DNA from 3 places in the Kitasatospora sp. NPDC058218 genome. Region 1 is predicted to be linked to each of the others. Evidence: riboswitches for the same ligand, from Rfam matches in the RefSeq annotation. Region 1 holds a riboswitch; each other region holds the start of a gene.
The links. Region 1 has a riboswitch for S-adenosylmethionine ahead of thrC (threonine synthase). Riboswitches for the same ligand answer to the same signal wherever they lie in the genome.
Positions count from the first base shown of each region.

Region 2: another riboswitch for S-adenosylmethionine. It lies ahead of ACFVYI_RS13370 (ABC transporter substrate-binding protein); the one in region 1 lies ahead of thrC (threonine synthase).
Region 3: another riboswitch for S-adenosylmethionine. It lies ahead of ACFVYI_RS01470 (aminotransferase class V-fold PLP-dependent enzyme); the one in region 1 lies ahead of thrC (threonine synthase).

Region 1 covers NZ_JBHVWC010000013.1:4,341-13,647, forward strand. Annotated here, with positions in the region: gene ACFVYI_RS10205 (trehalose-6-phosphate synthase) at 19-1,488, opposite strand; gene ACFVYI_RS10210 (glucosyl-3-phosphoglycerate synthase) at 1,543-2,580, opposite strand; SAM riboswitch class I at 2,730-2,862, shown strand; gene thrC (threonine synthase) at 2,880-4,166, shown strand; gene ACFVYI_RS10220 (ubiquitin-like small modifier protein 1) at 4,232-4,510, shown strand; gene ACFVYI_RS10225 (cold-shock protein) at 5,114-5,317, shown strand; gene groL (chaperonin GroEL) at 5,768-7,390, shown strand; gene ACFVYI_RS10235 (hypothetical protein) at 7,490-7,852, shown strand; gene ACFVYI_RS10240 (hypothetical protein) at 7,943-8,620, opposite strand; gene ACFVYI_RS10245 (PadR family transcriptional regulator) at 8,712-9,059, shown strand; gene ACFVYI_RS10250 (hypothetical protein) at 9,056-9,307, shown strand, end outside.
Region 2 covers NZ_JBHVWC010000017.1:98,052-107,358, forward strand. Annotated here, with positions in the region: gene ACFVYI_RS13335 (Gfo/Idh/MocA family protein) at 1-177, shown strand, start outside; gene ACFVYI_RS13340 (hypothetical protein) at 265-807, opposite strand; gene ACFVYI_RS13345 (hypothetical protein) at 1,041-1,739, shown strand; gene ACFVYI_RS13350 (hypothetical protein) at 1,825-2,010, shown strand; gene ACFVYI_RS13355 (GNAT family N-acetyltransferase) at 2,219-2,980, shown strand; gene ACFVYI_RS13360 (glutathione S-transferase C-terminal domain-containing protein) at 3,081-3,992, shown strand; gene ACFVYI_RS13365 (ADP-ribosylglycohydrolase family protein) at 4,146-5,228, shown strand; SAM riboswitch class IV at 5,434-5,543, shown strand; gene ACFVYI_RS13370 (ABC transporter substrate-binding protein) at 5,804-7,438, shown strand; gene ACFVYI_RS13375 (ABC transporter permease) at 7,435-8,514, shown strand; gene ACFVYI_RS13380 (ABC transporter permease) at 8,518-9,307, shown strand, end outside.
Region 3 covers NZ_JBHVWC010000002.1:97,442-106,748, forward strand. Annotated here, with positions in the region: gene ACFVYI_RS01440 (cytochrome bc complex cytochrome b subunit) at 1-1,426, opposite strand, end outside; gene ACFVYI_RS01445 (Rieske 2Fe-2S domain-containing protein) at 1,423-2,481, opposite strand; gene ACFVYI_RS01450 (c-type cytochrome) at 2,490-3,299, opposite strand; gene ACFVYI_RS01455 (heme-copper oxidase subunit III) at 3,487-4,107, opposite strand; gene ACFVYI_RS01460 (hypothetical protein) at 4,503-4,928, shown strand; gene trpD (anthranilate phosphoribosyltransferase) at 5,053-6,129, shown strand; SAM riboswitch class IV at 6,432-6,549, shown strand; gene ACFVYI_RS01470 (aminotransferase class V-fold PLP-dependent enzyme) at 6,600-7,979, shown strand; gene ACFVYI_RS01475 (Lrp/AsnC ligand binding domain-containing protein) at 7,990-8,271, opposite strand; gene ACFVYI_RS01480 (rhomboid family intramembrane serine protease) at 8,313-9,095, opposite strand; gene ACFVYI_RS01485 (hypothetical protein) at 9,298-9,307, shown strand, end outside.

The sequences.
Region 1 (9,307 bases):
CGGCCGGTGCCGCGGCCGTCAGCCCAGTGCCGCCAGCTGGTCGAGGAACCACTGCTGGGGCGGCAGCGCCGTCGCGGCGGCGGCGAGGCGCTTGGTGCGGTCGGCGCGTTCGTCGGCCGGCATGGTGAGCGCCGTGTGCAGGGCCTCGGCGGTGGCGATGACGTCGTACGGGTTGACGGTCAGGGCGTCGTCGGCCAGCTCGGCGTGGGCGCCTGCCTCGCGGGAGAGCACCAGGGCGCAGCCGTGGTCGGAAACCACCGGGACCTCCTTGGCGACCAGGTTCATCCCGTCGCGGATCGGGTTGACCAGCGCGACGTCGGCCAGCCGGTAGGCCGCGAGCGAGCGCGGGAAGTCGTCGTTGACGTGCAGGATCAGCGGCTGCCAGTCCGCGGTGGCGAACTCCGCGTTGATCTCGGCGGCGAGCCGCTCCACCTCGGCGGTGTAGGCGCGGTATTCGGCGAGGTCGGTGCGGGACGGGTAGGCGAAGGCGATGTGGACGACGCGGTCCAGCCACTCGGGGCGGGTGCGGAGCAGGTGCCGGTAGGCCTGGAAGCCGCGGACGATGTTCTTGCTCAGCTCGGTGCGGTCGACCCGGACGACGGTGCGGCGCCCGCCGACGGCCTCGCGCAGGGTGGCGAGCCGTTCGTCGACGTCGGGGCGGTGGGACCGTTCGCGCAGGAAGTCGGCGTCGGCCCCCAGGGCGTGGACGCCGAGCCGGGTGGTGCGGCCCGCGTGCGTGACGGTGAGGGCGTCGCGGTCGACGGCTGCGCCGAGGACGGCCGCGCAGCAGTCGGCGAAGGCGAGGGCCCAGCGGCGGGTGAGGAAGCCGGCCCGGTCGGCGCCGAGGATGCCGGTCAGGACGCTCTCGGCGACGTCGTCCGGCAGCAGTCGGAAGTACTCGGGCGGGGCCCACGGGGTGTGCGAGAAGTGGCCGATGCGCAGGTCGGGGCGGGCGGCCCGGAGCAGGGCCGGGGCCAGCGAGAGGTGGTAGTCCTGGATCAGCACCGCGGCCCCGGGCGCGGCCTCGGCGGCGAGGGCGTCGGCGAAGGCGGCGTTGTAGGCGGTGTAGGCCTGCCACTCGACGCGGAACTCCGCGCCGAAGGAGGGGGCCGTCGGGGTGGCGTAGAGCAGGTGGTGGACGAACCAGAGGGTGGAGTTGGCGACGCCGTTGTAGGCGCGGGCGAAGGTCTCCGGAGCTATGTCGAGCATCCGGACCGCCTGCCCGCCGACCTCGTGGCCGGCGCGGTCCAGGCGGCCCTGGGGGGCCTCCCGGGCGGCCCGGCGGTCGGCGTCGCCGAGCGCCGCGCAGACCCAGACGGCGTGCGGGTCGTCGATCGCGGAGAGCCCGGACACCAGCCCGCCGCCGCCTCGGCGCAGGGTCAGGGTGCCGTCGTCCGCCGTGCCGAAGGACACCGGTCCCCGGTTGGAGGCCACCAGGACGGCGGCGGAACCGGTCGCACTCGAACGTTCGGTCGTGAGATCGCCCATGGTTGGCATGTTGCCGTGGGTCCGGGTCGGCAAACCCCCGCCCGGCCCCCGGACCTAACCGCCGTGGCGGTTCGCGTACTCGGGGACGGTGTGCATCGGGGGCCGTTCCACCGCGGTGACCGGGTGGGTGTGGGCGGTGAAGGCGCGGGTCCGCGGGTCGCGGGTGAACTGGGTGAGCAGCGGGTGGACGAGGTCGGCCGAGGCCTTCAGCCGGTGGGTGCGGTCGAGGCGTTCCAGGGCGGTGCGGTAGATGGTGGCGGCCATCCGGCCGAGTGCCTGGCCGTCCTGGTGGCGGTGGTGGCGTACGCCCACGTCCACCTGGGCGAGGGCGTCCAGGCCGGCGAACTCCAGGGCGTCCACCAGGAGGCCGAGCTCGACGCCGTAGCCGGTGGGGAACGGCAGCCGTTCGAGCAGTGAGCGGCGGGCCGCGTACTCGCCGCCGAGCGGCTGAACGAAACCGGCGAGTTCCGGCCAGTGCAGGTTGAGCAGCGGGCGGGCGACCAGCTCGGTGACCCGCCCGCCGCCGGAGGGGACGATGGCGGCGTCGCCGGTGGCGGAGCCGCTCGACGCCACTTCGAGCGGGCGGTCGTACATGGCCTTGACCAGCTGGATGTCCGGCTCGGTGAGCAGCGGGCCGATGATCCCAGAGACGAAGGTGGGGTCGAAGGCCCGCAGGTCGGCGTCGACGAAGCAGACGATCTCGCCGCTGGTGACCAGCAGCGAGCGCCAGAGCACCTCGCCCTTGCCGGGGGCGGCGGGCAGCCGGGGCAGGATGTCGTCGCGGTGGACCACCCGGGCGCCGGCCGCGGCGGCCGCGGCGGCGGTGCCGTCCACGGAGCCGGAGTCGACGACGACGAGCTCGTCGACCAGGGGCAGCTCCTCCATCAGCTCGCGGCGCACGGTGCGGACGATGTCGCCGACGGTGGCCTCCTCGTCCAGGGCGGGCAGCACCACGCTGACGGTGCCGGCCGGGCCCGCCGCCTGCTTGGCCTCCAGCAGGGCGCGCACCGGGCGGTCGGCCGCGCTCCAGGAGCGGCGGCGCAGCCAGGACGCCGCCTTCGGGAGGAGCGCGGGTGTCGGTTCGGCGGGCACGGAACTCTCCTCGGCGGATCGGGGTGGGACAGGGCATCTCGCGTGGCGGACGGTCCCGTTCAGGGTTGACGCCTTCGGATACAGTCTTCGTACAGCGATCGGACCTTCGCACGCCGGGGTCACCGCTGAGCAGGACCACAACTTCACAGAGCTCATCCAGAGGGACTGAGGGAACGGCCCGTTGACGTCCCGGCAACCTTCTCGCACGGCAGGCCTCGGGCCCCGGCGGGACAGGTGCCAATTCCGTCCTGTGGCGCGCCCGCGTCACGGGGAAGATGAGGAGAGAGGCCTCCGCCATCATGGCTATCGACACCGCCGCACCCGCACCCGCCACCGTTGATCTCGGCCCCGCCGTCGCACTGTCCTGTCGCGAGTGCGGTACCCGCTTCCCGCTCGGTCCCAGCTTCGCCTGCCTGGAGTGTTTCGGGCCGCTGGAGATCGCCTACGACTTCGGGAGCGAGGGCGCGGAGGAGCTCCGCAAGCGGATCGAGGCCGGTCCGGCGTCGATCTGGCGCTACGCGCCGCTGCTGCCCGTCCCGGCCGACGTCGCCGGCAAGCCGAACCTCAACCCGGGGTGGACCCCGCTGGTGAAGGCGGACAACCTGGGCCGCGAGCTCGGGTTCACCGCCCAGCTGCACGTCAAGGACGACTCGGGCAACCCGACGCACTCCTTCAAGGACCGCGTGGTCGCCTGTGCGATCGAGGCGGCGCGGGCGTTCAACTTCACCACCCTCTCCTGCTCCTCGACCGGCAACCTGGCCGGTGCGGTGGGCGCGGCGGCGGCCCGGGCCGGCTTCAAGTCCTGCGTGTTCATCCCGCACGACCTGGAGCAGGGCAAGGTCGTGATGGCCGGTGTCTACGGCGGCGAGCTGGTCGGCATCGAGGGCAACTACGACGACGTGAACCGCTTCTGCTCCGAGCTGATCGGGGACCCGGCCGGTGAGGGCTGGGGCTTCGTGAACGTCAACCTGCGCCCGTACTACGGCGAGGGCTCCAAGACGCTGGCGTACGAGATCTGCGAGCAGCTCGGCTGGCGACTGCCGGAGCAGATCGTCATCCCGATCGCCTCGGGTTCGCAGCTGACGAAGATCGACAAGGGCCTGCAGGAGCTGATCAAGCTGGGCCTGGTCGAGGACCGGCCGTACCGGATCTTCGGCGCCCAGGCGGCCGGCTGCTCGCCGGTGTCGACGGCCTTCAAGACCGGCCAGGACGTGATCCGGCCGGTCAAGCCGAACACCATCGCCAAGTCGCTGGCGATCGGCAACCCGGCCGACGGCCCGTACGTGCTGGACATCGCCCGCCGCACCGGCGGGGCCGTCGAGGACGTCACCGACGCCGAGGTGGTGGCCGCGATCAAGCTGCTGGCCCGGACCGAGGGCATCTTCGCCGAGACCGCGGGCGGGGTGACCGTCGGCGTGCTGAAGAAGCTGGTGGAGACCGGGCAGCTGGATCCGGCCAAGGAGACCGTCGCGATCAACACCGGTGACGGTCTGAAGACGCTGGACGCCGTCTCCGACTCCGGGATGACCGCCGTCATCCGCCCGACGCTGGCCTCGTTCCGCGACGCCGGCCTCGCGTCCGCCTGACCCACCCGCAGCCCCCCGCAGCCCGGCCGTTGCGCCGTTGCGCCGTTCCGCCCGAGGAGACCCCCATGAGCGCCACCGTCCGCATCCCGACCATCCTGCGCACCTACACCGGCGGCACCGCCGAGGTGACCGCCGAGGGCGCCACCCTGGGCGACGTCATCGCCGACCTGGAGAAGAACCACGCCGGGATCGCCGCCCGGATCCTGGACGACGCCGGCAAGCTGCGCCGGTTCGTCAACGTCTACGTCAATGACGACGACGTCCGTTTCGCGGAGGGCCTGGCCACCGAGATCAAGGACGGCGCGAGCGTCTCGATCATTCCCGCGGTGGCCGGCGGCTGCTGACCCGCCCCTTTCCGACCAGGTCGTTTATCGGCCGGGTCGTTTCCGACCAGGCCGTTCGCACGTACGGAATTCCGCTCTCCGTACGTGCGAGCGGCCCGTCGCATTCCGGCGGGAATATTTTTCGGTCCGGGGGAGTAGAGTGTCGCTCGTCCGGGAAGAGGGCATCCCCTCCCCCCTCGCTTCCGGTACTCGAATCCGTCCGCGCCCGTACTGCCGGTGTCTGTCCGGCCGCTGAGACCGGCGCCGGGGCCGTGACCGTGAAACATGTCAGGCAGATGTCAGAATTCTCGAAGGCATTTGGGTAATTCGTCCGCTATGTCCGGCGTGAAATGCCGATTTCCTCCCGCTTTGGCCTGGCCTGTCCCTTGACGGGCCGAGTGAATTCCCGGCGGTTGACCCTGTTGCAGAGGGCGTCGATCCGGATACATTCAGCCGCGGTCGACGCAATCACCCGCTCACCGGATGCCTTCCGGTGGTCTCCGCGGACGATTGTGGCGTGCACGGCTGCGCCCAGGGGGGGTTCCCCGGGCCGGCCTCAAACCAGACCCGGGCCCGCGACCTGCGGGCGCGTGAAGGGCCAGCACAGCACTAGGGGAGTTCGGAATGGCTCAGGGCACCGTCAAGTGGTTCAACGCGGAGAAGGGCTACGGCTTCATCGCGGTCGACGGTGGTGCGGACGTCTTCGTCCACTACAGCGCGATCCAGATGGACGGCTACCGCACCCTTGAGGAGGGCCAGCGGGTCGAGTTCGAGATCTCTCAGGGGCAGAAGGGCCCGCAGGCGGACATGGTCCGCGCCGCGGTCTGACCTTTCCGACCCCAGGAGTTCGGCTCGGCCCAATCGGCTGGTGCACCTCTTGCTTCACGACGGGCCCGTACGACATATGTCGTACGGGCCCGTCGGCATGTCCGACGAGGGCCGGCGCGGGCGGTCGGCGGAGGGCTCCGTGGCGGGTCGGCGGGGGGTTCGGCGAGGGCGCGGCGAGGGTCCGACGCGGGGTCGGCGCGGGGTCGCCGACGGGCCCGCGGGGGCGGCCCGCGGGGGCGGACGCGGCTCGCGGGTTGGGCGATTGGGCTTGCACTCGCCTACCCGGAGTGCTAATCATTGGCGTTAGCACTCACAGTGTGAGAGTGACAGCGGACCGGGTCGGTGAGGCCCCCGGGAGCGGTAGGGGAAAGGACCCCCGCACACCAGGGCCGTCCGTCGCGGGCACCCCTTGGTCCGAGCAGTCGACCGTGTCCCGGAGGACCACTTCTGATGGCCAAGATCATCGCCTTTGATGAGGAAGCTCGCCGCGGCCTTGAGCGTGGCATGAACCAGCTCGCCGACGCGGTGAAGGTCACGCTCGGCCCCAAGGGCCGCAACGTCGTGCTGGAGAAGAAGTGGGGCGCTCCCACGATCACCAACGACGGTGTCTCCATCGCCAAGGAGATCGAGCTCGAGGACCCCTACGAGAAGATCGGCGCGGAGCTCGTCAAGGAGGTCGCCAAGAAGACCGACGACGTCGCGGGTGACGGCACCACCACCGCCACCGTGCTGGCCCAGGCGCTCGTTCGCGAGGGTCTGCGCAACGTCGCCGCCGGCGCCAACCCGATGGCCCTGAAGCGCGGTATCGAGAAGGCCGTCGCGGCCGTCTCCGACCAGCTGCTGGCCCAGGCCAAGGACGTGGAGACCAAGGAGCAGATCGCCTCCACCGCCTCCATCTCGGCCGCCGACACCCAGATCGGCGAGCTCATCGCCGAGGCCATGGACAAGGTCGGCAAGGAAGGTGTCATCACCGTCGAGGAGAGCAACACCTTCGGCCTGGAGCTCGAGCTCACCGAGGGCATGCGCTTCGACAAGGGCTACATCTCCGCCTACTTCGCCACCGACCTGGAGCGGATGGAGGCGACCTTCGAGGACCCGTACATCCTCATCGCCAACTCCAAGATCGGCTCGGTCAAGGACCTGCTCCCGCTGCTGGAGAAGGTCATGCAGAGCGGCAAGCCGCTCGTCATCATCGCCGAGGACGTCGAGGGCGAGGCCCTGTCGACCCTGGTCGTGAACAAGATCCGCGGCACCTTCAAGTCCGTCGCCGTCAAGGCCCCGGGCTTCGGCGACCGCCGCAAGGCCATGCTCGGCGACATCGCCATCCTCACCGGTGGCACCGTGATCTCCGAGGAGGTCGGCCTCAAGCTGGAGAACGCCGGCATCGACCTGCTGGGCACCGCCCGCAAGGTGGTCATCACCAAGGACGAGACCACCATCGTCGACGGTGGCGGCGACAGCGACCAGGTCGCCGGCCGCGTGAACCAGATCCGTGCCGAGATCGAGAACAGCGACTCGGACTACGACCGCGAGAAGCTCCAGGAGCGCCTCGCCAAGCTGGCCGGCGGCGTGGCCGTCATCAAGGCCGGCGCGGCCACCGAGGTGGAGCTCAAGGAGCGCAAGCACCGCATCGAGGACGCCGTTCGCAACGCGAAGGCCGCCGTCGAGGAGGGCATCGTCGCCGGTGGTGGCGTCGCGCTGCTGCAGGCCGCTGTCGCGTTCGACAAGCTGGAGCTGGAGGGCGACGAGGCCACCGGTGCCAACATCGTCCGCGTGGCGCTGGAGGCCCCGATCAAGCAGATCGCGACCAACGCCGGCCTCGAGGGCGGTGTCGTGGTGGAGAAGGTGCGCAACCTCCCCGCCGGTCACGGTCTGAACGCCGCGACCAACACCTACGTCGACCTCATCGCCGAGGGCATCATCGACCCGGCGAAGGTCACCCGCTCCGCGCTGCAGAACGCCGCCTCCATCGCGGCGCTGTTCCTCACCACCGAGGCCGTCATCGCCGACAAGCCGGAGAAGGCCGCCGCGGCCGCCGGCGGCGGCATGCCGGGCGGTGACATGGACTTCTGATCCTCTCCGGATCGGTCGATTCCTGATCGCACGGGCGGTTCCCCTCGGGGAGCCGCCCGTGCGGCGTTGTGTCCGGCCCCGGTTTGGGACAATGGGCGGATGGCTGCCACCGCTGACGACATCGAGAACGCCCTGCACAACGCGCGGGCGCTGATCCTGGCCGACCTGACCGCGCGGGACGTGGCGGACGCCGCCGTGGTGTCGCTGGTGGAGAACGCCGTGACGCACCGCCGGTGGTGGCTCGAACAGTGGCCGGACGGCGCCGACTACGTGCTCGGTCTGGTCGCCCAGGACGTCCAGGACGCGCTGCTGGAGGCGTACGGCCGCTGGCCGCTCTGCACCTCCTGCGCGGCCGACGGGGACCCGCACGCGCTCGGTGTCGAGCCCGAGCTGGGGCCGGAGCCGCACTGGGTCTGCGGCAAGGCGGGGGTGGTGGTGGCGCCCGTCGGGGAGCTCGCCTGATCGTGACCGGCCCGGCTCCGGCGCTCCGTGCGCCGGGCCGGGCCTTTGCGTTCGATGCGTTCGTCGGCCGGGACGCCCCGAGCGGCCCGGTCAGCCGTCGAGCCGGCCGAGTTCGGCCGCCAGGTTGGCGCGGGCGGCGGCGTCGAAGCGCTCGTGGGCGGTGGGGGTGCGGTAGAGCGCGGGCAGTGCCAGGAGCCGGCGCAGGACGTCGGCGCGCCCGGCGCGGAAGTCCGGATCCGGGACGAAGGCGTACTCCTCGCGGACCGCGGCCGCGTACGCGGTGTAGGCCTGCGGGGCGCCGCCGAGGACGGCGAGGTCCGCGTCGCAGAGCACCTCGCCGTCGCGGTCGCCGGGCTCGGGACGGTGCGTGACGGTGAGCCGGACCAGCCGGGCGACCTCGGCGGTCCGCCGCTCGGACAGCCCCGCCTCGGTGAGCGCCCGGACGGCGAGGGCGGCGCTGCGCTCCTCGTTCTCGGAGCGGTCCGGGCGGTAGACCGCGTCGTGGAACCAGGCGGCCAGCCGGACGGTGTCCGGGTCGTCGGCGTGCGCGGCGAGCGCGTCCACGTGCCCGAGCACCGCCCGCAGGTGGTCGGTGATGTGGTAGCGGCGCTGCGGTTCGGCCCAGCGGCCCAGCAGGTCGCGCCCGTAGGGCGCGGGGTCGGCTGCGGCGCCGCAGCGCCGGAGCAGGGCGGTCCAGTCGGCGAGCAGGTCGGCGGGCGGCCCGGCGGGCAGGTCGGCCGGGACGGGGGCGGCGGGCTGGTTCGGCATGGGCTCATTCTGGCGGCTCCCGGGCGCGGAACGGCCGCGGATCGGCGGGCCCACTGGACCGCATATGTAGTTTGACGATATATGTAGTTCCATGACAGAACGAGCCATGCAGGAGCCGACGCTGCTTCTGCTCACCGCGCTGGCCGATGCGCCCAGACACGGCTACGCGCTCATCCAGGAGGTCACCGCGATCTCCGACGGCCGGGTGAAGATGCGCACCGGCACCCTCTACGGCGCGCTCGACCGGCTGCTCCAGCAGGGCCTGATCGAGGTCGCCGCCGAGGAGGTCGTGGACGGCCGGGCCCGGCGCACCTACGCGCTGACCTCGGGCGGCCGCGCCGCGCTGGCGGCCGAGGCGGGGCGACTGCGCGCGGTCGCCTCCGAGGCCGAACGCCGGCTGTCCATCGTCCTCTCCAGGGTCAGGGGGACCTTCGCGTGAGCATGCAGACCATCGGCCGGCCGATCGCCCTGCGGGCGGCGCTCCAGCTCTACCCGGCCCACTACCGCCGCGAGCGTGGTGAGGAGCTGGCCGCCGTCTTCGCCGACAGCACGGCGGAGGCGGACAAGCCCACCCTGATCCGGGAGGCGCTGGACCTCGCCGCCTACGGTCTGCGGATGCGCGCCCGGCTGACCTCGGCCTCGGCTGCCGGGCGGCTGCTGGCGCTGGCCGTTCCGCTGGTGGCCGGT
Region 2 (9,307 bases), on a different contig from region 1:
CAGCCCACGATCCGCCGCCGCGGCGACTGGGTCCCCGTCGCCCGCCAGCGCGGCATCGAGCAGGTCGTCCTCGGCTTCCTCGACGCCGTCCGCGCCGGCAAGACGCTCGACGCCCACGACGCCCTGCGCACCCACGAGTTGTGCGAACTGATCGTCGGGCGCCTGGAGTCCGCCTGAGCTTCGGACGACACGGCCGCCGCCGTCCGGAGCGGACGGCGGCGGCCGTGGTGGGGGTCGTCATGGTGGGGGCCGTGGTGATGGGGGTCAGCTCCAGGGGTTGGCCGGCGAGTCGTTGATCGCGGTCCAGAAGCGGGTGTTGCTGGGGATGTTGCCGTAGGCCCAGAAGGTCCAGCCGCCGGTCTGTTCGAGGTTCGGGCCGTAGTGGCCGTCGTGGAACTCGGCCTCGCGCCAGCCGCTGCCGTAGGCGGCCTGGCAGACGCTGTCGGCCGCGGCGCGGCTGTTGAGGCGGGAGCCCTTCACCGGCTGGCTGAGCGCGACCGTACCCAGGGCCCAGCCGTTGTGGAAGGCGATGGTCAGGCCGGCCGGGGCCGGGCTGCCGTCAACGTTGAGGCAGAGTACGGGAAGTGAGGCCGACGGCGCGGTGTCGCCGTGGTAGGCGTCGCTCGGGCTGCCGGCCGGTCCGCCGACCTGGACGGTGCCCTCCGGCCCGTAGGCGACGACCCCCCAGGTCATCCCGTAGTGCGTGGCGGGCCCGGTCGCCGCGTCGGCCGGGACGGCGGTCAGCGGGACGAGGGCGGCTGCGGCGATGGCCGCCGCCGCGGCGGCGAGGCGCTTGGTGCGGGTCATGGGGTTCCTCCAGGAGCTGCGGACCTGTGGTGGGAAGGCGACCGGTCCCTCGCGGTTCCGGTACGGACCGACCCTCTCAACCGGCAGCACGATTTCGGCACGGTCCGGTCACCGGGTCCTCGTCGGCCGTGACGACCCGACGGCTCACCCGGCCGGCGCCGAGCCGCGCATCCCGGTCCGGTGCGACTGGTGAGCCGTCGGCGTCAATCCCGGTGGCGAGGTGACAATGGGGCATGCCATCAAGCCCGGACCCGACCGATCCGCTGCGGGTGACGCCGGATCAGGCCGCCGCGCGGGGAGAGCACTGGTGGCCGGTGGTGCTCGCGGTCACGGTCGTCGCGGTGCTCCACGTGACGCTGCCGAGCCGCTACCGGGTCGATCCCGCGTGGGTGCTGCCGGTCGCCACGTTCTCGCTGCTGGCGGTGCTGGTCGTCGGGGACCCGGGCCGGATCGACCGCCAGAACGCCTGGCTCCGGGTCGTCACCCAGCTCCTGGTCGGCTTCATCACGGTGGCCAACATGTTCGCGGGCGTCCACCTGGTGGCGGACATCCTGACCGACAACAGCCTGTTCGCCAACAACGCCACCGGGCTGCTGGCGACCGGCGGCGTGGTCTGGGTGACGAACGTGGTCGCCTTCGCGCTCTGGTACTGGAGCCTGGACCGCGGCGGCGCCGCCGCCCGCGCCCACCGTCCGTCCGAGAACCCGGCGTTCGTCTTCCCCGAGATGCAGTACGCGGACCATGCGCCGGCCGGCTGGGTGCCGCGGTTCGCCGACTACCTGTCGCTCTCCTTCTGGACCGCGACGGCCTTCAGCCCCACCGACGTCTCGGCGATCAAGGTGTGGGCCAAACTGCTGATGATGACGCAGGCGGCGATGTCCCTCGCCCTGGGCACTCTCGTCATCGCCCGGGCGATCAACATCCTGCAGTGACCGCGATTCGGGATTGCCCCTGGTCCCGGGCGCGTTGAGCGGTACTGTGGACCTTCACGGTTGCCGGACGCGAAACGGACGGGCGATGCACGCACGCCGACTGCGGGACGAGCGGGTGGTCTTCGGACGCCCGCCGCTGTCGCACGCGGCGTTCCGCCCGTCGTCCGGAGCCCACTGCGCGGTGACCGGCACCCGGGCCCGTGGCGCCCGGCTCGTGCGACGCCGCTGGATCGACGGCGTCGGCTCGCCGACCGGCCTCTGTCGCCCGTAACGGTCCGCACCCGCCCGTCGCCCCGGCGCGCCCGGTAGCCCTGCCCCTCGTGGCCCGTACCGGCCTCCTGCCTCCGGCCTGCCCGGAACGTGCCGGACACCTGCCCGGTGCCTGCCCGAGGCCCGGTCACGCCCGGCCACACGCGGTCACGCCCGGCCACGTCTCCGCTGAAGACACCGAGAAGATCAAGATCGAGGAACGGCTTCGCATGCCCCAGCACCCCGTGCTCACCCCCGACGACACCACACCCACCACGGACGACGCCTCCGGCGCCGCGCACCGCCACCCCCTGGACAACCCGGCCCGGGCCGCCCTGCTCGGCCCGCACGCCCACCTCGCCGAGCGGCACGGCGACGTCCTGCGCTACCCGGCCGACGTGTCGCCGTTCGTGGCCCTCCCGGACCGGCCCGACCGGGAGACCTGGCGGAACGTGGCGGCGCTGTACGGACCGGGCGGTGTCGTCAGCGCCTCCGGCTCCCCGGACACGGTGCCGGCCGACTGGGAGATCCTCATGCAGGGCCCGGGTGTCCAACTGGTGGACGAAGGCGTCCGGGCCGTGCCCGACGAGGAGGCCGTCCGGCTGGGCCCCGCCGACGTGCCGGAGATGCTGGCCCTGGTGGCGCACGCCCGGCCCGGCCCGTTCCTGCCCCGCACCATCGAGCTCGGCGGCTATCTGGGCATCCGGCGCGGCGGTGCCCTGGTCGCGATGGCCGGGGAGCGGCTGCGCCCGCCGGGCTGGACGGAGATCAGCGCCGTCTGCACGGCCGAGTCGCACCGGGGACAGGGCCTCGGGTCCCGGCTCGTCCGGGCGGTCGCGGCCGGGATCCGTGAGCGGGGCGACACGCCGTTCCTCCACACCTCGGCCGACAACACCACGGCGATCCGGCTCTACGAGTCGCTGGGGTTCCGGCTGCGCCGGCAGGTCACCTTCCTCGGCCTGCGCGTCCCCGGCGGAGACCGGAACGGGTGACGGCGGCCCCTGCCGGACCCACCCGAGGACCACCGCACCGAAGAAGCACCGAAGCAGCACCGAAGCACCGCACCGTTCCACCCCTTCCAAGGAGTTCGATGTGAGCCAGAACGTGAACTACGCCAGCCCCGCCGACACCGCCGTCCACGGCGAGTACCGGATCACCAGGGCCCCGGGCGACGAGCGCCCGCTGTACCGCTTCACCGGGCGGATCACCGCCGACGGCAGCAGCGGGTTCCTCGCCGAGCCCGGCCGCTACCACATCTACGCGGGCTGGTTCTGCCCCTGGGCGCAGCGCACCACCATCCAGCGCGCGCTCAACGGGCTGGAGGACGTCGTCTCGGTCTCCTACGTCGACGGCGGGCGCGACGGCCGGGGCTGGGCCTTCCGGGAGACCCACGGGCCGGACCCGGTCAACGGGTTCACCCTGCTGCGCGAAGCGTACGAGCGGACCGAGCCCGGTTTCGACGGGCACATCTCGGTGCCGACGCTGTGGGACCGGCAGACGGGACAGGTGGTCAGCAACGACTTCCGGACCATCGGCATCGACCTCGCGACGCAGTTCGGCCGGTGGAGCAACGGGGCCGACGCCTACCCGGAGGACCTCCGGGCCGAGATCGACGCGCTGGACGCCCGGCTGGGCCCGGCCGTCAACCACGGCGCGGGCGCGGCGGCGGGCACCGGGGAGGCCGCGCTGGCGGCCCGCGCCACGCTGCTGGAGACCTTCGCGGAGCTGGACAGCCGGCTGGCCACCAGCCGCTACCTGCTGGGCGACCGGCTGACCGAGGCGGACGTGCGGCTCTGGGTGACGCTGGCCCGCTTCGACGTCGGGCCCAACCGCGCCCGCACCATCACCCCCGGCCTGGCCGAGTACCCCCACCTGTGGGCCTACGCCCGCGATCTCTACCAGCAGAAGCCGTTCACCGGGACGACGGACTTCGCCACCTTCACCGAGCCGGGCGCGACCGTCCCCGACTGGAACGCCCCGGTGGAGCGCCCGCAGGTCGCCTGAGCCCCGAACCGGCCGGGGCCCCGGGGCCGGACCCCGGGGCACCGGCCGTGCGGCGGCGGCGCAGCGGCTCGCGGTCGCACGATCGAACCCGTGTGATGGGATGTCGTCGACGAGACGGGCGGGGACGGGCAAGGGCGGGCGATGGTGCGGAAGGTGACCGTGGACGAGTCGCGGGCGCGGGGGCTCATGCTCGGGTCGGCACTGGGGGACGCGGCCGGGGCGCTGCGGGGTCGCTGGCCGGCCGAGGGGCCGTTGCCGATCGGCGTCAGCACGCAGCTGGCGGCGTTCACCGCGGAGGGCGCGATCCGCGCCTCGGTGCGGATGAACCACCGGGGCATCAGCCACGCACCGTCCGTGGTGTGGCACGCGTACTGCCGTTGGGCCGTCCTCCAGGGGATCGAGCCCGAACGGATCTCCGAGCGCTGGACGGCCGGCGGCGGAAGCGCCTGGCCGGACGGCTGGCTCGTGCAGGTGCCGGGCCTGGGGGTGCGTCGCGGTTCCGCACCGGCCACCGTCACGGCGCTGACCGGCCTGATCCAGGGCACTCCGGAGAAGCCGGTGACCGGCAGCCGGGGTGCCCACGCGCTCACCCGGGGTCTGCCGCTCGGGCTCCTGTGGGCGCTGTCCGGCGCGGACGACTGTGCCCTGTCGGTCCGCCGGACCGCTGCCCTCACCCACGGCGCCCGGGACGCGCAGGACGCCGCGGTCGGCGCGGCGCAGGTGGTGGCCCGCTGCCTCACGGAGAGCGATCCGATCACGGCCTGGACGGCGTCCTCGCCCGGCGACGGGCACCCGTTCGACGCCGTGGTCCGCAGCCTGCCCATGCCGCACTCGGCGACCCCGGAGACCGTCCTCGACCTGCTGAAGGCGCCGGGGGGCAGCCCGGACCCGGGGCAGCTCGCCTGGATCGCCCCGGACGCGACGGCCTCCTCGGCGCTGCTGGGCGCGCTCTTCGTCGTCTCGCGCCTCCCGGGCCGGGACACCGTGCGCGCCGCCCTGGAGTTCGCGGCCGGTGCGCCCGACGGCAGCTCGGTGGCGTGCACGGCAGGTGCGCTGCTCGGTGCCGCGCACGGTGTCGGGGCGCTGCCGGCAGGGCTGCTGAGCCGACTCGAACTCGCCTGGGTGATCGACACCTTGGCGCGTGACCTGTTGCAGGAGTACGTCGATTCGCCCGGTGGCGGCGACTACCGGCCGGCTCGTGACCCCCTCTGGTGGCCCCGCTATCCCGGCTGGTGAGCGCCGGCCGGCCCGCCCGGTCGTCACCCGGAACACCCCGTCGCGTGCCATGACCGCTGGTCAGCGGGTCAGGGCCGGTCCCTCCGACGCTCGTGGCCGGCCCCGCGCGGCGGCGCGGGAGGAGGGTCGAGCGCGGCCGCCTCCTCGCAGACCCGTTCTCAACGGGCATTGACGCCGGTCGTTTTGTTGATCTACGGTTCCAGCGCGCCACGAGTTCCGGTGTTCAAGCCCTGGCTGGCCGGACGGCAACCCCCTGACGCGGTGGGGTGCTCCAGGTGAAGGCTCGGTGGACGTCCCGTTCCACAAGCGCGATCGCTCCGGCCATGGGCCGGCGCCAAGACCAGGAGGTTGGAATGGCAGGGCTGTTCAGCCGCCGCCACATCGACCTGCTGCTGGTCTCCAGCGCACTCTGTCGCCGCTGACCACCGGACGGCCGCCCGGCCGGACCGGTCCAGTGATCGGCTCCTTCGCGATGCGCACCGCCCGGACACCGGCACGGCCCCGTTCACAGCCGCCGGCACGCCCCGGGCACGGCGCACTCGCGTCCATCACGCGTGCGGAAGCAGAGAACTCCCATGTCATCTCTCATCGGTTCGACCAGGCACAGCCTCGCGGTGATATCCCTCGGTACGGCGGCGGTGGTGGCCCTGACCGCCTGCACCAGCTCGCGGACCGCCGGCGGCGGGACGGCGGAGAAGGCCCTCACCATCGGCACCACCGACCAGGTGACCGGTCTCGACCCGGCGGGCTCCTGGGACGCGGGTTCCGGGACGATCGAGAGCGAGGTCTACGCGACCCTGCTCAGCGCCAGGAACGGCTCGTCCGACGTGTCGCTGGACCTCGCGTCCGCGATCGCGCTGACCGACCCCACCACCTGGACGGTCACGCTGAAGCCGGGCCTGAAGTTCGCCAATGGACACGAACTGACCTCCTCCGACGTCAAGTTCAGCTTCGACCGGCAGCTGGCGATCGCCGACAAGAACGGCCCCTCCTCGCTGCTCCACAACCTCGGGTCGGTGGCGGCGCCGGACCCGGCGACGGTGGTGTTCACCCTCAAGTCGGCCAACGACACGCTGTTCCCGCAGGTCCTCTCCACCGCGGCCGGCTACCTCGTGGACGAGCAGGTGTTCCCCGCGGACAAGGTCCTCGACGACGCGGCCGTCGTCGCGGCCAAGCCCTGGAGCGGCCCCTACGCGATCGGCAGCTACGACCGGAACTCGCTGGTCTCCTTCACCGCGAACACCGCCTACCAGGGGCAGCTCGGCACCCCGAAGACCAAGAACGTGCAGCTCAAGTACTACACGGACGCCGGTAACCTCAAGCTCGACGTCCAGCAGGGCACCATCGACGTGGTCTACCGCACCCTGCCCATCACCGACCTCCAGGACCTGTCCACCAAGCAGGGCATCGAGGTGCACACCGGCTCCGGCAACGGCATCCGGTTCATCGTCTTCAACCTCAAGACCCAGCCCTACGGGTCGGCCACCCAACAGGCCGACCAGTCCAAGGCCCTGGCGGTCCGTCAGGCGGTCGCCGACTCGATCGACCGGGCCCAGCTCGCCTCGCAGGTCTACAAGAAAACCTTCCAGCCGCTCTACAGCTCCGTCCCCGACGGCATCACCGGTGCGACCCCCTCCCTCAAGTCGCTCTACGGCGACAAGCAGGGCGGGCCGGACAAGGCCGCCGCGGCGCAGCGGCTCTCGGCTGCGGGCGTGAGCACCCCGGTCACCCTGAACCTGCAGTACAACCCCGACCACTACGGCTCGTCGTCGGCGGACGAGTACGCGCTGGTCAAGACCCAGCTGGAGGCCACCGGCCTGTTCAAGGTGAACCTCCAGTCCACCGCCTGGGCCCAGTACGGCAAGGAGCGCGTCGCCGACCAGTACCCGCTCTACCAGCTCGGCTGGTACGCGGACTACCTCGACGCCGACAACTACCTCTCCTCGTTCTACGCCGAGAACAACTGGGTGAACAACGGCTACACCGACCCCGCCGTGCGGGCGGTGATCAAGCAGGAGGAGACCGAGACCGACGCGGCCAAGCGCACCGCGCTGATCCAGCAGGCGCAGGACGCGACCGCGGCCGCGCTGCCGCTGCTGCCGCTGCTCCAGGGCTCCACCGCGATCGTCACCCGGAGCGGGATCGAGGGCGTGCCCGCCAAGCTCACCAGCGCGTACCAGTTCCGCTGGGCGGAGCTCGTGAAGAAGTGAGCGTCCCCGTACAGGAGGCCTCCGGCGCCGTCGGCTCGACCGGCGGCGCCGCCGGGTACGGTCTCGCCCGCTACCTGATCGTCCGCTTCCTCCTCATCGTCCCCACCGTGCTCGTCCTGGTCAGCGTCGTCTTCTTCCTGATGCGCGCCACCGGCGACCCGATCACCACCGCCTTCGGCGACCGGCTGACCCCGGCCCAACTGCAGGAGAGACTGCACCGGGCGGGCTACGACCGGCCGCTGCTGACCCAGTACCTCGACTACCTGCGCGCCACGTTCACCGGGGACTTCGGCACGACGGCCACCGACAACCAGGCGGTGTCGCAGGTGCTGCGCACCTACGGCGCCGCGACCGTCGAGCTGTCCTGCTTCGCGCTGCTCGTCGCGCTGGCCGTCGGTCTGCCGCTGGGCATGGTCGCCGCCTCCTACCGCGACCGCGCGCCCGACGTCGCACTGCGGCTGTTCGCGATCCTCACCTACGCCACCCCGGTCTTCTTCTTCGGGCTGCTGCTGAAACTGGTCTTCGCGATCTGGCTGGGCTGGTTCCCGGCCTCCGGCCGGGCGGGCATCGACGTCCAGCTGGAACTGCAGGACCAGACCAGTACCACCGGCTTGTACCTGGTCGACGCGCTCCGCAGCGGCGACGGGTCCGCGGTCGTCGACGTGCTGCGGCACGCGGTGCTGCCCGGCCTCGCGCTCGGGCTGCTGGTCGCCGGTGTGCTGCTGCGCCTGGTCCGGACGAACCTGATCGGGACCCTCTCCGCCGACTACGTGGAGGCCGCCCGCTCCCGCGGGGTCGGCCGGCTGCGGCTGGTGACCAGGCACGCCACCCGGCCGGCCCTGATCCCCGTCGTCACCGTCCTCGGCCTGCAGGTCGCGGGGCTGCTCGGCGGGGCGGTGCTCACCGAGACCACCTTCGAATGGAAGGGCCTCGGCTTCGAACTCGCCCACTATCTGACGGTCCGTGACTTCACCGCCGTGCAGGGGATCGTGGCGATCTTCGCCGTGGTCGTCGCGCTGACCAACTTCCTCGTCGACGTCGTCGCGGCGCTGATCGATCCCCGAGTGAGGTACTGAGTGGTGAACCAACTGCTCGCCCATTGGGGCGTCGGACCGCGTCGGCGCCGGCTCCCGCTGCCCGCCGGGGTGCGCGGCAGTGCCGGGCTGCAACGCGTCATGCTGCTGACGGGCGCGGTGCTGACCGGCCTCTTCCTGCTCGCGGCCCTCCTCGCCCCGCTGCTCGCTCCCCACGGCCACGCGCAACTGCGCAGCGGGGAGGAACTCTTCGGTTCGCAGCAGCGCCCGAGTGCCACCCACCCGCTCGGCACCACCATCGCCGGGTACGACGTGCTGTCCCGGACGCTCTGGGGCACCCGGACGGCCCTGGAGATCATCGTCGCCGCCCTGCTGCTCTCGGTGGTGGCGGGAGTCCTGCTCGGTCTCCTCTCCGGCTACCTCGGCGGGTGGGTGGACCGGCTGCTGGTGGGGCTCGCCGACGCGATGTACGCGTTCCCCTCGCTGCTGCTGGCGATCATCATGTCGATCGTGATCAGCGGCGGCCGGTCCAGCCTGGTCGGCGGCCTGGGCGCGGCGGCCTGTTCGGTCGCCGTGGCCTTCGTACCGCAGTACTTCCGGGTGGTGCGGGCCGAAGTGGCCCGGGTGAAGGCCGAGCCGTTCGTCGAGGCGGCCCGGGTGATCGGTACCGGCATGTGGCGGATCATGTTCCGGCACGTCCTGCGGAACTCGGTGCGCACCCTGCCGCTGATCCTCACCATCAACGCCTCGGAGGCGATCCTCACCCTGGCGGGCCTGGGCTTCCTGGGCTTCGGGATCGAGCCCAACTCCGCGGCCGAATGGGGCTACGACCTCA
Region 3 (9,307 bases), on a different contig from region 1:
ACTCGCCGTGCGGCAGGCGCTTGATGACGCCCGTCTCGCGGCCGTGCAGCACCTTCTCCTTGTCCCGGCGCTGGAGGCCGAGGCACCAGCGCTTGGTGATGATGAAGGTGAGCACCGGGATCACGAAGAAGCCGACCCGGACGAAGTACGTGACGTCGTTCAGCGACAGGTGCAGGTGGGTGGCGAACAGGTCGTTGCCACCGGCCACCAGCAGCACCAGGTACAGGCTGATCCAGGCGGCACCCAGCGCGGTGCGGACCGGGGCGTTGCGCGGGCGGTCCAGGATGTGGTGCTCGCGCTTGTCGCCGGTGACCCAGCCCTCGATGAACGGGTAGGCCGCGATGGAGACCAGGACCAGCGGGAAGACCACCATCAGCGGGATGAACACACCCAGGTTCAGGGTGTGGCCCCAGAGGCCGATCTCCCAGCCCGGCATGATGCGGATCAGGCCCTCGGAGAAGCCCATGTACCAGTCCGGCTGGGCGTCCGTGGACACCTGGTCGGGGCGGTACGGGCCGTACGCCCAGATCGGGTTGATCGAGGCGACCGCGGAGATGACCGCGATCAGACCGAAGACGAGGAAGAAGAAGCCACCGGCCTTGGCCATGTAGACCGGCATCAGCGGCATGCCGACGACGTTCTTCTCGGTCTTGCCCGGGCCCGCCCACTGGGTGTGCTTGTGGTAGAAGACCAGGATCAGGTGCGCGACCAGCAGGCCGAGCATGATGCCCGGGATCAGCAGGACGTGGATGGTGAAGAACCGCGGCACGATGTCGTGGCCGGGGAACTCGCCCCCGAACAGGAACATCTGGATGTAGGTGCCGATCAGCGGAGTCGCCAGGACGGCGCCCTCCATGAACCGGATGCCGGTGCCGGAGAGCAGGTCGTCGGGCAGCGAGTAGCCGAAGAAGCCGTCGAACATGCCCAGGACCAGCAGCAGGAAGCCGAAGACCCAGTTGATCTCACGGGGCTTGCGGAACGCGCCGGTGAAGAACACGCGCAGCATGTGCACGAGCATCGCCGCCACGAAGACCAGCGCGGCCCAGTGGTGGATCTGGCGGACCAGCAGACCGCCGCGGACCTCGAAGCTGATGTCCACCGTCGACGCGTACGCCTCGGACATCGGGATGCCCTTGAGCGGGACGTACGAGCCGTCGTAGATGACCTCGCCCATGCTGGGCTTGAAGAACAGCGTCAGGTAGACACCCGTCAGGATGATGATGACGAAGGTGTAGAGGCAGATCTCGCCCAGCATGAAGGACCAGTGGTCCGGGAAGATCTTCCGCAGGTTGGCCTTGGCGAGGGAGTAGATCCCCAGCCGGCCGTCCGTCCAGTCAGCAGCCTGCTCCCACTTGTTGGCGGGCTTGGCACGCGTGCTGCCGGCGGGCTTGGCGGCACCGGAGGTGGTGCTGCTCGCGCTACTCATCGAGCACGCTCCCAGTAGCTCGGGCCGACGGGCTCGTCGAAGTCGCCGGTGGCGATCAGGAAGCCCTTCTCATCAGTGGTGATCTTCAGCTGCGGCAGCGGGTGGCCGGCCGGGCCGAAGATGACGCGCGCGCCGTCCGCCAGGTCGAAGGTCGACTGGTGGCAGGGGCAGAGCGCGTGGTGGGTCTGCTGCTCGTACAGGCTGATCGGGCAGCCGACGTGGGTGCAGATCTTGGAGTAGGCGAGGATGCCCTCGAAGCCCTTCTCCCGGGACTCGTTGTCCTTGATGTCCTCCGGTGCGATGCGCACCAGCATCAGGGCGTCCTTGGCGATCTGCTGCTGGAAGTCCTCGTCGTGCGTGCTCAGACCCTCCGGCATGGCGAAGGTCAGCGAGCCGACGATGAGGTCCTCGGCCTTCATCGGCAGGTTGGTGTTCATGTTGATGAGCTGCAGCGGCTTGGCATCGGTGGCCTCGCGCCAGCCGGTGTGCGCCAGCTTGTCCTCGGGCAGCGGCCCCAGGTCGCGCAGCAGCACCACGCCGGAGAGCGGCACCAGCGCCATCGAACCGATGAGGGTGTTGCGGATCATCTTGCGGCGGCCGAAGCCGGACTCGGCGGCGCCGGTCCTGAACTGCTCGATGACGTCCGCGCGGACCTCGTCGTCGGCCTCGATCGGGTGGCGCTCGGCCGGGATCTCGTGGTCCGACATCAGCGTGCGGGCCCAGTGGACCGCGCCCGCGCCGATGCAGAACAGCGCGACGCCGAGCGTCATCCCCAGCGCGAAGTTCAGCGCGCTGATGTGGCCCAGCGGCCAGATGAAGACGATCTTGTCCGGGTCGATGGCCACGTAGGAGGCGATGAAGCCCACGGTGGCGAGCATCGAGACCACGAACATCAGCGAGACCTGACGCTCGGCCCGCTTGGCGGCCCGCTCGTCGATGTCGGTGCGACGCGGTTCGTGGGCCGGCAGGCCCGGGTCGGCGAACGGATCGCCGTGGGCGGCCACCTCGTGGTGCCCGGCGGAGCCGTGCGACTCCGGGAGCTTCTCTTCTGACATGTCGTGGCTCATGACTTCTTGGCCTTGGTGGTGTGGGCGGCGACCCAGATCGCGACCGCGATGAGCGTGCCGAGACCGAAGATCCAGCCGAACAGACCCTCGGTCACCGGACCGAGGCTGCCGAGCGTGAGACCGCCGGGGTTGGGCTCATCGTTGGTGGTGTGGCGGACGAAGGCCACGATCTGCTTCTTCTGCTCCTCGGGCATGGTGGTGTCCGGGAACGACGGCATGTTCTGCGGGCCGGTCTGCATGGCCTCGTAGATGTGCTTGGCGTCCACACCCTCCAGCGACGGGGCGTACTTGCCCTTGGTCAGGGCACCGCCCTGACCGGCGAAGTTGTGGCACTGGGCGCAGTTGGTGCGGAACAGCTCGCCACCCTTGGAGAGGTCCTCGGGGTTGGTCGAGGTGTACTGCTCCTCGGTCGGGATCACCGGGCCGGGGCCGAGCGAAGCCACGAAGGCGGCGAGCTGGTCGATCTCCGCCTGCGCGTAGATGTTCTTCTTGGCCGGCACCTGGGCGCCGGGCTGCTGGGCCGGCATGCGGCCGGTTCCGACCTGGAAGTCGACTGCGGCGGAGCCGACGCCGACCAGGCTGGGACCGTCGCTGCTGCCCTGGCCGTTCAGGCCGTGGCAGGAGGAGCAGCCCACGGCGAAGAGCTTCTTGCCCTCATCGATCGCGAGCGACTGCGCGGCGACGTCGGCCTGCGCCTTGTCGGCGGGCGCGAACGCGGCGTACAGCCCCCCGGTTGCCGCCAGGGCGAGAAGTAGGACGACCAGCGCCGCCAGTGGGTGGCGCCGTCGTGCGGAGAGCTTTTTCACGGAATAACCCCGGTGTCAGGATCTGGTCGACTGGTGGGTGCACCCGGCGGCCGGTCTGGCCGGCACGAGGCGGCCTGTCTAGGGCTGCGCGCGCGGTCGGTCGGTTGGGAGCGTAGGCACCGGCAAATCGGGCCGTCGCCGGTGAGGGCGGGACCCGGGGCCGGTGGCCAGCGACCTGATCAGCTGGTTACTTGATCAGGTAGATGGTCGCGAACAGGCCGATCCACACGACGTCGACGAAGTGCCAGTAGTACGACACCACGATGGCGGCGGTGGCCTGCTCGTGCGTGAAGCGCTTGGCTGCGTACGTCCGTCCGAGGACCAGCAGGAAGGCGATCAGACCACCCGTCACGTGCATACCGTGGAAGCCGGTGGTCAGGTAGAACACCGTGCCGTACGGGTCGGAGGACAGCGAGAGGCCGTCCTTCTTGACCAGCTCGGTGTACTCGAAGATCTGGCCGCCGATGAAGATCGCGCCCATCACGAAGGTGATGACGAACCACGAGCGGAGCTTCTTCACGTCCCCGCGCTCGGCAGCGAACACGCCGAGCTGGCAGGTGAGAGAGGAGAGCACCAGGATCGTGGTGTTGACCGAGGAGAAGGGCACGTTGAGGGCGTGCGCCTTCTCGCTCCAGAACTCGGCTCCCTTGACGGAGCGGAGCGTGAAGTACATCGCGAAGAGGGCCGCGAAGAACATCAACTCGGAACTGAGCCAGACGATCGTTCCGACGCTGACCATGTTCGGCCGGTTGACCGATCCGTGCGCGTGCCCGGTTTCTACTGCTGTTGCTGTCGCCACGACGGACATTATGTCGGTCCCTTATTCCGTCTTCACGCCGGGGGGTCTCCCTCGGAGTGTCCGGTGCGTGCGGTATGCCCCGGTGACGGCCGTCGAGGGGTCCGGATGGCGGCTGAGCAGCGGCGTGTCCCTTTTCTGACGGTTCCTCGAAGGCGCCTTCGACCCTGTTGCCCCGCGTGTCGCTCCACCCCTTCGGGGGCGGTCGGGAGTAAGGGATCGGCCGTTGCGTCGGCCGTACGGGTGGACCGCGCCGCCGGGGGTGACGAGCTGTCCTCCGAGCGGGTGAGTCGTGGGCGCGGCGGCTTGAGATGGATCGCGCGGGAGTGGCTCGGCGGGCGGTGATCGGGAGTAGCATCCGGGTTGAGGCGAACGTGGTCCGGATCACACTTGAGGGAGCAGGGCCCATGGCGGACACCACCGACGAGACGCTGACCGTTCTCGTCTACAGCCACGACCGCAACACCCGCGAGCAGGTGCTGACGGCCCTCGGCCGCCGGCCCGCCGAGGATCTGCCGGAGCTGACCTACCTGGAGTGCGCGACCACCCCCGCGGTGCTGAAGGCACTGGAGAAGGGGGGCGTGGACCTCTGCGTGCTGGACGGCGAGGCGGTGCCGGCCGGCGGCCTGGGGCTCGCCCGGCAGTTGAAGGACGAGATCTACGGCTGCCCGCCGCTGCTGGTGCTGATCGGCCGGCCGCAGGACTCCTGGCTGGCCGCCTGGAGCCGGGCCGATGCCGCCATCTCCCACCCGGTCGACCCGGTGGCGCTGGCCGAGGCGGCCGCCGCCCTGCTCCGGGCCCGCTTGGCGAAGCGGGCGCCGGCCGCCCGGTAGAGGGGCGCGTCTCAGTACGAGAGAAGTGAAGGCCGCGGCGGGGCGGTGGCGTCCCGCCGCTCGATAGGCTGGCTCCATCCTTACGGACATCCCCTCGGGGAACCGACAAGAGCTGGAGTCAGCCATGGTGAACGTGAACCCTGCGAACGGCGGCAAGGACCCCGTGCAGGTGGTCCGCACCTGGCCGGACATCCTCTCGGCACTGCTGCGGGGCGAGGACCTGAGCCGGGCGGACACCGCCTGGGCGATGGACCGGATCATGAGCGGCGAGGCGTCCGCGGTGCAGATGGCGGGCTTCATGGTCGCCCTGCGGGCCAAGGGCGAGACGGTCGACGAGATCGTCGGCCTGGTGGACTCGATGTACGCGCACGCCGAACCGCTCTCCATCCCCGGCCCGGCGGTGGACATCGTGGGCACCGGCGGCGACCGGGCGAAGACCGTCAACATCTCGACCATGTCGGCGATCGTCGCCGCGGCGGCCGGCGCCAAGGTGGTCAAGCACGGCAACCGGGCCGCCTCCTCGGCGAGCGGCTCCTCGGACGTGCTGGAGAAGCTCGGCGTCAATCTGGACCTCTCGGCCCGACGGGTCGCCGAGGTCGCCGAGGAGGTCGGGCTGACCTTCTGCTTCGCGGCCAAGTTCCACCCCGCGATGCGGCACACCGCCCCGGCCCGCAGCGGCCTCGGGGTGCCCACCGCGTTCAACACCCTCGGCCCGCTGACCAACCCGGCCAAGGTGACCGCGCACGCCATCGGCTGCTTCGACACCCGGCTGGCCTCCCTGATCGCCGGAGTGCTGGCCCGGCGCGGATCCACCGCGCTGGTCTTCCGCGGCGACGACGGCCTGGACGAGCTGACCATCACCACCACCTCGCGGATCTGGATCGTGCGCGACGGCGAGGTCACCGAGACCTCCTTCGACCCGCGCGAGGTCGGCATCGAGCTGACCGGCATCGAGGCACTGCGCGGCGGCGACCCGGCCTTCAACGCGGACGTCGCGCGCCGGCTGCTGGCCGGCGAGCGCGGGCCGGTGCGGGACGCCGTCCTGATGAACACGGCGACGGCGCTGGTGGCGCTGGACCTCACCGACGCACCGCTCGCCGAGCAACTGGCGGCCGGGATGGAGCGGGCCGCGGCGGCCATCGACTCGGGCGCCGCCCAGGACCTGCTCCGCCGCTGGTCGGAGGCCACCACCAGGTCATGAACCGACAGTTGAGGCCTGCGGGGGACACCCCCCGCGGGCCTTCGCGCACCCTCCGGCCCCACCCGCCCCAACCCGGAGCCGAACCCCCGCCCCGCCCGCCCGCATTGAGCCCCGCCCCGCCCGCATTGAGCCCCGCCCCACCCGTCTTGAGCCCCGCCCCGCGCCAAACCCGCCCCGAGCCGAAGGGCCGCGCCGACCGTCGGCGCCGGGTTAAGCGGCCCGGAGGCGAGCGGGCGACAAAGCAGTCCGGATGGTGGACTCTTGTTTGACCACTCGGCGGACGCGACCTAGAGTCTTCGCCAGGTCATGAGTGACAGCGTCAAGCCCCAGCTGGCTGTCCGGCAACCCTCCGTCCGTGGCGGGGTGCCCTGGGTGAGGACCGGGTCTCGCGGCAATCCGTCCGCGCGACAAGCGCGGACGCCGGTGACACGCACTCCCGGGGTCCTTACCCGTCGAAGGAGTGCACCCCCATGTCCGTCGCCACCGAAATCTGCGCCCCGCTCCCCGTCCTCGGCCACGACGTCGAGGTCCCGCTGGTCAACGGTGACAAGGTCACCTACGCCGCGCTCGACTACGCCGCCAGCTCCCCGGCGCTGCAGCGGGTCTGGGACGACGTCGCCGCCTACGCCCCCTACTACGGCAGCGTGCACCGGGGCGCCGGCTACCTCTCCCAGCTCTCCACCGACCTCTTCGAGCAGAGCCGCCGCACCGTCGCGGACTTCCTCGACCTGCGGGAGGGCGACCAGGTGGTCTTCACCCGGGCCACCACCGACTCGCTGAACCTGCTGGCCGGCGCCGTCCCGGCCGGTACCCGGGTCTTCGCCTTCGAGACCGAGCACCACGCCTCGCTGCTGCCCTGGCGCCACGCCGGGCTGAGCGTCACCTACCTGCGCGCCCCGCGCTCGCGGGCCGAGGCGGTCGCCGCCCTGGACGCCGCGCTGGCCGAGGCCCCCGAGGGCCCCAAGCTGCTCTGCGTCACCGGCGCCTCCAACGTCACCGGTGAGCTCTGGCCGGTCGCCGAGCTGACCGAGACCGCCCACCGGCACGGGGCCCGGGTGGTGCTGGACGCCGCGCAGCTCGCCCCGCACCACCGGGTCTCGGTGCGGGAGCTGGGCGTGGACTGGATCGCCTTCTCGGGGCACAAGATCTACGCGCCGTTCGGCGCCGGGGTGCTGGCCGGCCGGGCGGACTGGCTGGACGAGGCCGAGCCGTACCTGGCCGGCGGCGGTGCGACCCGCACGGTGGCCCGGGAGGCCGACGGCTCGGTGGCCGTGCAGTGGCACACCGGCCCGGCCCGGCACGAGGCCGGTTCGCCGAACGTGATCGGCGCCTACTCCATCGCCTCGGCCTGCCGGGCGCTGACCGAGGCCGGCTTCGACGCGCTGGAGGCCCGTGAGCGGCAGCTGGTCGCCCGGCTGAAGGCCGGCCTGGCGGAGGTCCCGCAGGTGCGGGTGCTGAACCTGTTCGGCGACGACTCGGCCCGGGTGGGTGTGCTCTCCTTCGTCGTCCAGGGCTGGAACAGCTCGCACTTCTCGGCCGCGCTCTCCGCCGAGTACGGCATCGGGGTGCGTGACGGCCTGTTCTGTGCGCACCCGCTGGTGCGCACCCTGCTCGGCGACGAGGACGTGGCGCCCTCCGAGTGCGGTGCGCCGGAGGCGTCGCTGCCGGGGGAGCGCAGCCTGAACGCGATCCGGGTCAGCTTCGGTGCGGGCACCCCGGACGAGCACATCGAGCGGTTCCTGACCGCCGTCCGCGAGCTGGTCACGGACGGCGCGGCCTGGAGCTACCGCAACGAGGGCGGCCGCTGCGTCGCCACTGTGCAGATCGACAGGGGCCGGCGCGAGGGCTGAGCGGGGGAGGCTACTCGCCGAGGCCCAGGGCGAAGGCGGTCTCCAGGTCGTGCTGGGAGTAGGTGCGGAAGGCGATCTGGGTCTCGGTGTGGGCCACGCCCGGGACCTTGTTCAGCCGGCCGGGGATCACCTCGGCGAGGTCGTCGTGCCGGCGTACCCGCACCATCGCCACCAGGTCGTAGCCGCCGGTGACCGAGTAGACCTCGCTGACGCCCTCGATGGCCGCGATCGCCTCGGCGATCTCCGGGATGCGGTCGACGCTGGTCTTGATCAGGACGATGGCGGTGATCACTTTTCGGGCTCCTTTGTGAGGTGTCGCCAGGGTATCGGGCGTCAGCCGGGCCGTCGCGAGGGGCGGGTGGCCAACGTGCAGGCGTACAGGAAGCCGGCCGAGAAGCCGATCACATGGCACAGGTAGGCGACGCCCGGCCCGGCCGAGTGCACCGACCACCACTGCAGCGCGAACCAGAGGCCGAGCACCAGCCAGGCCGGGAACCGCAGCGGCAGGAAGAGCAGCAGCGGGACGAGCGTGGTCACCCGGGCGCGCGGGTGCAGCCGCAGGTAGGCGCCGAGGACGGCGGCGATCGCCCCCGAGGCGCCGATCAGCACCCGGGTCGAGTTCGCCGAGTGCGCCTCGGCCAGCGCGAAGCCGTAGGTGGCCAGCGAGCCGGCCGCCAGGTAGAAGAGGGCGAAGCGGACCCGGCCGAAGCGTTCCTCGATCGTGGGGCCGAAGACCTGGAGGAAGAGCAGGTTGCCCAGCAGGTGCAGCCAGCCGGCGTGCACGAAGAGCGAGCTGAGGACCGACAGGGCCGGGTGCTTGCCCGGGGTCGGGGCGGCCGGGCAGCCCGGTACCGGATCGGGGGCCTCGGCCAGCTGCTCGGCGCTCAGCGGGCGCCCGGCCAGCAGCTCGGCCGGGACGGCACCCCAGCGCTGCTCGTACCGCTGCTCCGCGCAGACCCGGTCCTGGCCGCGGCCGTACAGCGGATTGAGCCCGGCCGCCGGGCCGATCAGGAAGACCAGGACGTTGAGTGCGATCAGCGCGTAGCTGACGGCCGGGACGGGTGCGGCCGGGCGGCCGCCCCGCGCGCCGGTGTGGTCGAGGACCGGGAGCGCCATGCGACCAAGCATCCCTCCGTCCGGCGCGGGCGACACCGCGTTGTACGGCAGGTGGACCACCCCCGCGATCGCCGTGACCGGTGGCCGGGCCGGTTGCCTCAGGCAATAGGCTTGGGGCGGGCAATCCCGCCTCCCGCCGCCGATGCCGGGGCTCCGGGGGGAGCGCCTGAGCCCACCCAGGGACCACCCGAGAGGACCCCAGATGACCGTCC